DNA from 2 places in the Thermanaerosceptrum fracticalcis genome. Region 1 is predicted to be linked to the other one. Evidence: riboswitches for the same ligand, from Rfam matches in the RefSeq annotation. Region 1 holds a riboswitch; the other holds the start of a gene.
What was found. Region 1 has a riboswitch for cobalamin ahead of BR63_RS10450 (FecCD family ABC transporter permease). Riboswitches for the same ligand answer to the same signal wherever they lie in the genome.

Region 1 (4,211 bases):
GGAGTCTTCACCCATCAGGTCGAAGAATTTAAGCAAGTTGGTATTATTTAGTCTCAGCTTTCTTCCGTCAATGGAAAGAGACTGGCTGAGGTAATAGGCGTAAGGGTTGTTCCCGGACCACTGAGAAGTTGCTTTTCGTCCCTTTCGATGGTTTGGATGAATTGGAGCAGAGCGGCAGATTTAGGATCAAATTTTGTCTCACCAGGTTTTAGGCTGAAGTTTTTTCCGAAAGTAAATTCTTCCGATTTGGCTAAAGTTCCCAGGAATTTTTTCAAGTCTTTTACGGTGTACATTTTACCGCTGCCGACGGTAAATTCCAGCCAGCTCACTTTGGAACCGTCCTGGTACAAAAAAAAAATTAAATTCCGGTTTCAGGATGGCCGTTACGGTGTTTTGCTCCTCAAGGGAAGAAGATGTTCTATTGCTGAAAAAATCCAGGAAAGATTGGACACCCTGGGGAAGTTTTGGCGCTGTCTGGGGCCCTTTGGTTTCATATGGCTGGAAAGTACCGAAATATTTATGCCAGTCGGCCTGAATGGCTTTCATGACGGCCACGATATGTTTGCAGGCCCCATCGTAGCTGAAGAAGGCCTCACACTGGCAGGCATAGTCGTCCAGCTGGTTTCTGCTGTTGAACGTTACATTCACATAATATTTATAGGTGCCTCGCACTACGGCTAAAAAGCTGTTGTTCTTGCGGTCGTAATGAAGGGACAACACGCTGCCGTCCTGGTAATATTTGAGACCTTTGCTGTAGGTTGTTTCCAAAACAGTTACTTCTTTGATTTGCGCATCGGTGAGCATAGGAAGGACCATCACCTGAACTTTTTTTAGATTGTCGCAACTTTCATTTTAGCATATTTTAGATTAACTCGTAGTATAACGAAACAAGGAAATTTTCATGCAAAAAAATAAGGAGTTATTGCTGTTTAGATGATGATAACTTTTTGTCATGGGTAATTTATTTTACAAAGCACATGCTATGATTAAATTAAATAATAAATTGGGGTGTCAAATCCTTTCGCCCTAGCCATGACTCGCTAGCTTAATTGGTAGAGCTACTGACTCTTAATCAGTGGGTACCGGGTTCGAGTCCCGGGCGGGTCACCAGGAGAGAAAAGCGGGGAGGGTTGTTTCCCAGTTTCCTGTTTTTGTGCATAATGATTAATCTGTTTTGACAAATGGAAAAAAGGGAGATATAATTAGCTTGTAATTAGCTTAATAAATTGAATATGGTCAGTTTAAGGTGCCCTGTAGCAAGGGAGAATAGGGAAGCCGGTGTGAATCCGGCACGGACCCACCACTGTAAGCGGTGACGATTTACTTTTATGCCACTGGTCATACCCGGGAAGGCAGTAAGGAGGATGAACCGCAAGTCAGGAGACCTGCCTTAAACGTAGTTTGTGGGGGACAGGGGAAGAATGTCAGCCTGCATGTTTGCTGTTGCTTATTGATGGGGAAGCCTCTTAGCGTTGCTAAGAGGCTTTAATTTTTGTTTTCCGGTCAAACATTCTACTCTCTGGTGCCCGTCAAAGGGCATTCTTTTTTACAAAAAAGAGCTTGTCTCTTTTTGATAGGGGTGGACCTTGGGCCATCTGTCAAGGCTTTTAGGGAAGTGCAGCCCCCCCGGCCTTGGCATAGCCGTAGGAAAGCCCCCTCTTGATACACCCTCCACTAATTTTCTTTAGTTCAGCCTCAATATATTTTTTAGATTATTGAGGCCCTTTTTTTAGGGGAGCGAAATCCAGTTAGAAGGGCAGGAATTAGGTCCATGTTAGTTGGTGGGCAAAAGCTGTTTAGACAGTTAAAGGATTTAAGGGTATGGCGGTTTTTTATTTTGGTTGTGTTTTTCTTGATGGCTGTAGGGGGTATTCTTTTCAGTTTAAGTAAAGGGGCTATGGAAATAAGCCTGGGGCAGATCTGGCAAAGTTTTACCGAGGAAAGCCAGGAACCCTGGGCCCATGTGATGCGCAATATTCGTCTGCCCCGCACCCTGGTGGGAGCCCTGGTGGGCATTAATCTCTCCCTGGCTGGCACTATCCTCCAGTGTGTGATGCGCAATCCCCTGGCTGATCCTGGTATCATCGGTATTTCTTCAGGGGCAGGTTTAGCCGGCATTATTATCCTCATTGTTTTTCCCCACAATACTCACTTGCTGGTGCCTGTGGCTTTTTTGGGGGCCATGGGGGCAGCGTGTCTGATTTACATTCTGGCCTGGAAGGGCGGGGATATTCAGCCTATGCGGGTGATCCTGGCCGGGGTGGCGGTTTCTGCTTTTTTGGGTTCCTTTATTTCCGCCCTGATGATTTTTTACAGCGACCGGGTCCATGGGGCCCTGATGTGGATGGCTGGCGGTCTTTCCGCCCGCAGCTGGCCCCACTTCAAGGTTATTTTACCTTATACCCTGCTAGGGGTTTTAATCGCTTTTTACGGTGCACAAAAATTGAATATTCTGCGCCTGGGGGATGAAATTGCCCGGGGCCTGGGTCTGAAAGTAGAAGCTGTCCGGATCGGATTAACAGCAGTGGCGGCTCTGCTTGCGGCCAGTGCTGTCAGTGTGGTGGGGCTTTTAGGTTTTGTCGGCTTGATTGTGCCCCATGCAGCCAGGCTTTTGATCGGCGGGGACCATAAGTTTCTTCTGCCGGCAGCGGCCCTTTTGGGAACAGGGGTGGTCACCATCAGCGATACGGTGGCTAGGCTGGCCTTTGCTCCTGTAGAACTGCCCGTGGGCATCATTATGGCTTTTCTGGGGGCGCCCTTTTTTCTCTATCTCTTAAGGAGGGAAAGCTGATGGCCCTTTTAAATGTTGATGGGGTGAAATTTGCTTATAAAAAAAAGGAAGTTCTAAAAAAAATGTCTTTAGAGATTAATGAAGGGGATTTTATGGCTGTTTTGGGTCCCAACGGCTCCGGCAAGTCAACCCTTTTGAAGCTTCTTTCCCGCAACCTGAAGCCTGATGGGGGCAGTGTCTTTTACCGCAAGGAAAAAATCACCAGCATGGATACTAAAGCTTTAGCCAGACGCCTGGCTATTCTGGTCCAGGGGGCCGTGGCCCCTCCCGATATTTTGGTCAAGGATATGGTGAGTTACGGGCGCTACCCCCACCAGAAATGGTGGCGGGGCAATACCCAGGAAGACCTGAAGATTATTGCCTGGGCCATGGCCAGGACAAAGGTCCAGCAATTTGCTCTGCGCAGGATGGGAGAACTTTCAGGAGGGGAAAGACAGCGGGTTTTTCTGGCTATGGCTTTGGCCCAAAAACCTGAAATAATTCTTCTGGATGAACCTACCACATACCTGGATATTGCCCACCAGCTGGAATTGTTGGAATTAGTGCGGGAACTGAACAAGGAAGAAGGACTTACTGTTGTCGCCGTCCTTCATGATGTGGCTCAGGCCGCCCGCTATGCGGAGAAGGTTGTGTTGATGGAACAGGGGAAGATTATGGCTATGGGTTCCCCCCGGGAGGTTATTAACCCGGAGAATTTGCGGCGCCTTTACGGGGTGGAAGTGGAGGTATGCTGGGATCAACAAGGACTGCCCCGCATTTTTATTAAAGGACTGGCCAGATAAGGGAGCTGAAAACATGCCTGTGCTAGAAATAATTAACTGCACAAAAAAATTTGGCAACTTTACTGCAGTGGATGCCGTAAAGCTGAAGGTAGAAGCGGGGGATTTTTTGGGGCTTTTGGGTCCTAACGGGGCAGGGAAAACCACGCTAATCCGGATGGTATGCGGCTTGCTCAAGCCCACAGGGGGTGAAATCAGGCTCTTTGGCCAGATTTTTTCCCGGGATCTTTACAGCATTAAGAGCAAAATAGGACTTATCCCTCAACATAATAACCTGGAAGGTGAATTAACAGCCTGGGAAAACCTGGAGTTTCACGGCCGCCTTTTTCATATCCCGGGAGAGGAAAGGGACCGTAAAATCCGAGAAGTACTGGCATTTACGGGATTGGAAAATTTCAAACCGGCAAGTAGAAAATTTTTCCGGAGGCATGAAAAGGAGGCTGCTTCTGGCCAGGGCCCTCATGCACCAGCCGGAACTGTTGGTCCTTGACGAACCCACGGCAGGTCTGGACCCGGAAATAAGGCAAGAAATATGGCAGCTTCTTTTAGAGTTGAACAGGCAGGGCATGACCATGCTTTTGACCACTCATTATCTGGAAGAGGCCGAAATCCTTTGCCAGCGCATTGTTTTTATGTACCAG
Region 2 (4,211 bases), 1.1 Mb from region 1:
ATTTCCTACACCACCAAACCCATTGCTGCCACCCACTCCTGCTGCCGGGCCCTCCATGACCATCCGCGAAATTTGCGGAACGAACAACTGGAAGCCCTCCAAAAAAACCAGGGCATCATCGGCATTAACTTTTATCCCGAATTTTTGGGGAGGGAAATGGTAACCGCGGAAACTGTTATTGAACATATTGAATATGCCGCCGGTGTTGCCGGAGTCGACCATGTAGGGCTGGGTTCTGATTTTGACGGCATAGAGACAACACCTGCCGGTCTGGAGGATGTGAGCAAAATGCCCCTGCTTACCGAACTCCTTTTACAAAGGGGATGGAAAGAAGAGGAAGTGAGAAAGGTCTTAGGAGGTAATTATATTCGTGTACTCCAGCAAGTCTTGCCCCCTGCTCAAAGTTGATCTGCACGTACACACAACTGCTTCTGACGGGGCTTACAGGCCCAGTGAAGTGATAAGACTCGCCAGGGAAAAGGAAATAGAGTATATAGCTATTACCGATCATGATACTACAGAGGGACTGGCGGAAGCCCTCAGGGAAGGCGATGTGCAGAAGATCAAAGTGTTCCCCGGTGTAGAAATCAGCACCGTCTATGAGGAAGAAGAGATTCATATTCTGGGGTATTTCATTAATACGACCAATAAAGCATTACAGTTAACCTTAAGAAAATTGACCGAGGCCAGGCACAATCGTGCCCGGGCCATGGTGAAAAAACTGCAAGAACTGGGATACAACGTAGCCCTGGAAGAAGTTTTAGCCAGGGCAGGACCGGGTGCGGTGGGCCGGCCTCATATCGCCCTGGTCCTCATGGAAAAGGGCTATTTTACAAGGGTGGAAGAAGTTTTTGCCCAGCTCCTTAACCCGGGCTGCCCGGCCTATGTTCCACGCTTTAAGATCTCTCCCTACAAAGCCGTTGCCTTAATCAAAGGAGCTGAGGGTGTACCGGTTTTAGCCCATCCCGGTGAAAATTTCCCCGCCGGGTTACTGACGGAACTAATAGAAACAGGGCTGTCCGGAATCGAAGTCTATCATCCCCATCACCCACCCCATTTAGAAAAATTTTATTATGAACTTGCTCTGCAGTACGGGCTGCTGGTTACCGGCGGTTCAGACTTTCACGGGCACGATCCTGAAGAACTTAATGGATTTGGCTCTGTGCTGCTGCCTTCCTCCTTTATAACAAGGCTTTTGACAGCACAAAGAAGCAAGGACGGGAATCTTGACCGGTAAGTAAATTGTGTGTTAATATAAATGGGTAAAATTCCATATTAATCACAGGTGCATCGCTTAAAAGAGAAGACCGGTGTGAATCCGGCGCGGTCCCGCCGCTGTAATCGGTAACAAATCTCACATACAGCCACTTATGCTTCATCATAGGGAAGGCGTGAGAGGAGAATGACCCGAGAGCCAGAAGACCTGCCTGGTGATTGTAATCAGACCCCGGTGTAGGGTCTATGGTTACCTTTGGATTAAGAAGCAGGGTGCAGTCCTTTGGTATAACCAGAGGACTTTTTCTATTTCTACTACTCAACTTCCATCTTTTTTATCCCCTCCGGGGGAACTTTTAAAAATTACGTCACCGGACGTTTTCATAAATTGGGAAAGACTAGGAATATCCCCTTGGGAATATAATACTAGAAAGTGCATGTTTTCCAAGGGGGATACGACAATGGTCAATGAGCAGGAATTCATCCGCTTAAAAAACCGTATTAAGGAACTTGAGAACCAGGTGGAACATTTAAGAATCAGCCGCAGGGTTTTAATGAATCTGATTGAAAAAATCGAAAAAGAAAAAAGAACGATTCTTAGCCAGTTGGAAAAAGAAAATAAAAGGCTGCAGCATAATAATCAGCGTTATGCCCAGTGGTTGATGAAAAAGAACCGCAAAATTGTAGAGTTGGAAGCCATTTTTAAGAATGGTACCACACATATGATTTCGGAGGAGTTATGGGAAAAGGACACCTAATTCTGGTCACGGGTGCTGCCCGCAGCGGTAAGAGTTCTTACGCCGAATACCTGGCTAATTTGGCTTCCGAAGAGGTAGCTTACCTGGCTACAGCCCAAGCCCTGGATGAGGAAATGGAGGAACGTATTAGACTACATACGGAAAGACGTTCTCATACCTGGCAAACTTTTGAAGAACCTTTTAATCCGGGGAAAGTTATTTTAAACCATTACCGGGAATACAAGGTATGGCTCCTGGATTGTATCACGCTCCTGGTGGCCAATCATTTGCTTTCTAAAGTCCAACCTCAGGATGCTGTATTTATTTCCACTGAAATAGAAGAGTTTATAACCAGGGAAATAGAAAATTTAATCAACGTTGTCCATACTACGGATATCACCCTGATCGCTGTTACCAATGAAGTAGGCTGGGGGCTGGTTCCCCCGGATCCTCTCAGCAGGGCCTACAGAGATATTGTAGGAAGAGCTAACCAGAAACTGGCTCAGGCCGCAGATGATGTATATTTAGTAACAGTAGGTATACCCATGAAACTCAAATCAGCAGCAAACGGAAGTGGGTCGTAAATGCAGGAGAAGAAACTAAGGCCGGGTTTTACCACAGGCAGTGCAGCCACGGCGGCTGCCCTTGCCGCTGCTTTGACGGCTTTAAACGGCATGGAATATGAGAAGGTTACCATTACCACGCCCCTTGGTACACCCCTCCATATACCGGTACAATTTAAGGGTGTAGCGGATGGGCTTGTGACTTACAGTGTCATCAAAGACGGTGGGGACGATCCCGATGTCACCAATGGCTGCGAGATTCAAGCTGCGGTGGCTTTAACAACGGATGAGAGAATCACGATAAAAGGCGGGAAAGGCGTAGGTATTGTGACCAAGCCCGGCCTTTCCACCCCTGTGGGAGAACCGGCCATCAATCCTGTGCCGCGGCAGATGATTATAGATTCTGTAAAAAAATGTTTGCCGCCTGACAAGGGGGCCATCATTACCATTAGTGTACCTTTGGGTGAAAGTATTGCGAAAAAAACATTAAACAGCCACCTGGGAATTATCGGTGGCATCTCCATCCTGGGAACCACAGGTATCGTATATCCCATGTCTGAAGAAGCTTATAAAACTTCCTTAACTCCCCAGCTCGACGTGATTAAAGCCTTAGGTTATGAAACCCTGGTCTTGACGCCTGGACGAATTGGACAAAGGTGCGCTGAACAGTTTGGTTTTTCTGGGGAGTACATTTGCCTCACTAGCAATTATCTTGGCTACATGCTGGAACAAGCAGTGGAGAAAGGATTCCGAAAGCTCATACTTGCCGGACACCCCGGAAAATTAGTAAAACTGGCGGCGGGAGTTTTTCATACCCACAACCGCATGGGAGACGGGCGCCTGGAAGCCATGGCTGCCGCCGCTGCCGTCTTAGATGCTCCGGCAGCGCTGGTTAAAGATATTTTTTACAGCTTGACCACCGAGGCCGCCATACAGTTAATCGATCAGTGGGAAAAAAGAAATGAATTCTGGACGCTCCTGGCCCACAGAGCAATTGAAAAAGTTGGGAAATATCTTTTCCAGGAAGCATCCGTATCTCTTATCTTTTTTAATTACCAGGGACAGGTGCTGGGCTCAGCGGACCCCGGCAACCTGATAGGAGGATTATTAAATGAATAGTCGCTTACATGTGGTTGGCACTGGTTCCGGTTACCCGGACTATACTTTGCCCCTGGGCTTGAAGATTATCAAAAAATGTCAGGTTTTAGTGGGTGGTCAACGCTTTATACATAACTTTGCCGAAGCCCATCATGAGATATTTTATGTGAAAAATAATTTGCCTGATGTTGTGGCGTATTTGAAAAGTATTTATAAAGAAAAAGAAACATGTGTCCTGGTTTCCGGTGATCCGGGTTTTTATAGTTTTTTGGGGTATCTCCGTCAACATTTTGCTGCCGGAGAACTAAACGTGATACCCGGAATCAGTTCTATCTCCCTGGCCTTTGCCAAACTTGCCGAATCGTGGCACGATGCCCGTTTAATCAGTCTCCATGGCCGTTCCCTGGATGCTTTATCCTGCCTGACCCCCGGCCAGAAAATCGCTATTTTAACGGACAATAAAAACACGCCTTCTCTAGTGGCCCAAAAACTATCCACCGTTTTGGGGAATGACTGCCGGGTTACGGTATGTGAGGCTCTGGGTACGCCCCAGGAACGGTTAACCACCACCACCTTAGACAAAGTGTGTGATTCCGAT

Region 2: linked by a shared signal. The riboswitch ahead of BR63_RS04785 (hypothetical protein) and the one ahead of BR63_RS10450 (FecCD family ABC transporter permease) in region 1 are both predicted to bind cobalamin.

The regions. Positions count from the first base shown of each region.
Region 1 covers NZ_CP045798.1:2,036,596-2,040,806, reverse strand. Annotated here, with positions in the region: gene BR63_RS19370 (hypothetical protein) at 54-329, opposite strand; gene BR63_RS19365 (SWIM zinc finger family protein) at 295-804, opposite strand; tRNA gene BR63_RS10455 (tRNA-Lys) at 1,035-1,110, shown strand; cobalamin riboswitch at 1,228-1,407, shown strand; gene BR63_RS10450 (FecCD family ABC transporter permease) at 1,772-2,791, shown strand; partial or broken gene BR63_RS10445 (ABC transporter ATP-binding protein) at 2,857-3,573, shown strand; partial or broken gene BR63_RS10440 (ABC transporter ATP-binding protein) at 3,587-4,013, shown strand; gene BR63_RS10435 (AAA family ATPase) at 3,999-4,211, shown strand, end outside.
Region 2 covers NZ_CP045798.1:906,094-910,304, reverse strand. Annotated here, with positions in the region: gene BR63_RS04795 (dipeptidase) at 1-408, shown strand, start outside; gene BR63_RS04790 (PHP domain-containing protein) at 371-1,237, shown strand; cobalamin riboswitch at 1,267-1,445, shown strand; gene BR63_RS04785 (hypothetical protein) at 1,677-1,973, shown strand; gene cobU (bifunctional adenosylcobinamide kinase/adenosylcobinamide-phosphate guanylyltransferase) at 1,955-2,536, shown strand; gene cbiD (cobalt-precorrin-5B (C(1))-methyltransferase CbiD) at 2,537-3,634, shown strand; gene cbiE (precorrin-6y C5,15-methyltransferase (decarboxylating) subunit CbiE) at 3,627-4,211, shown strand, end outside.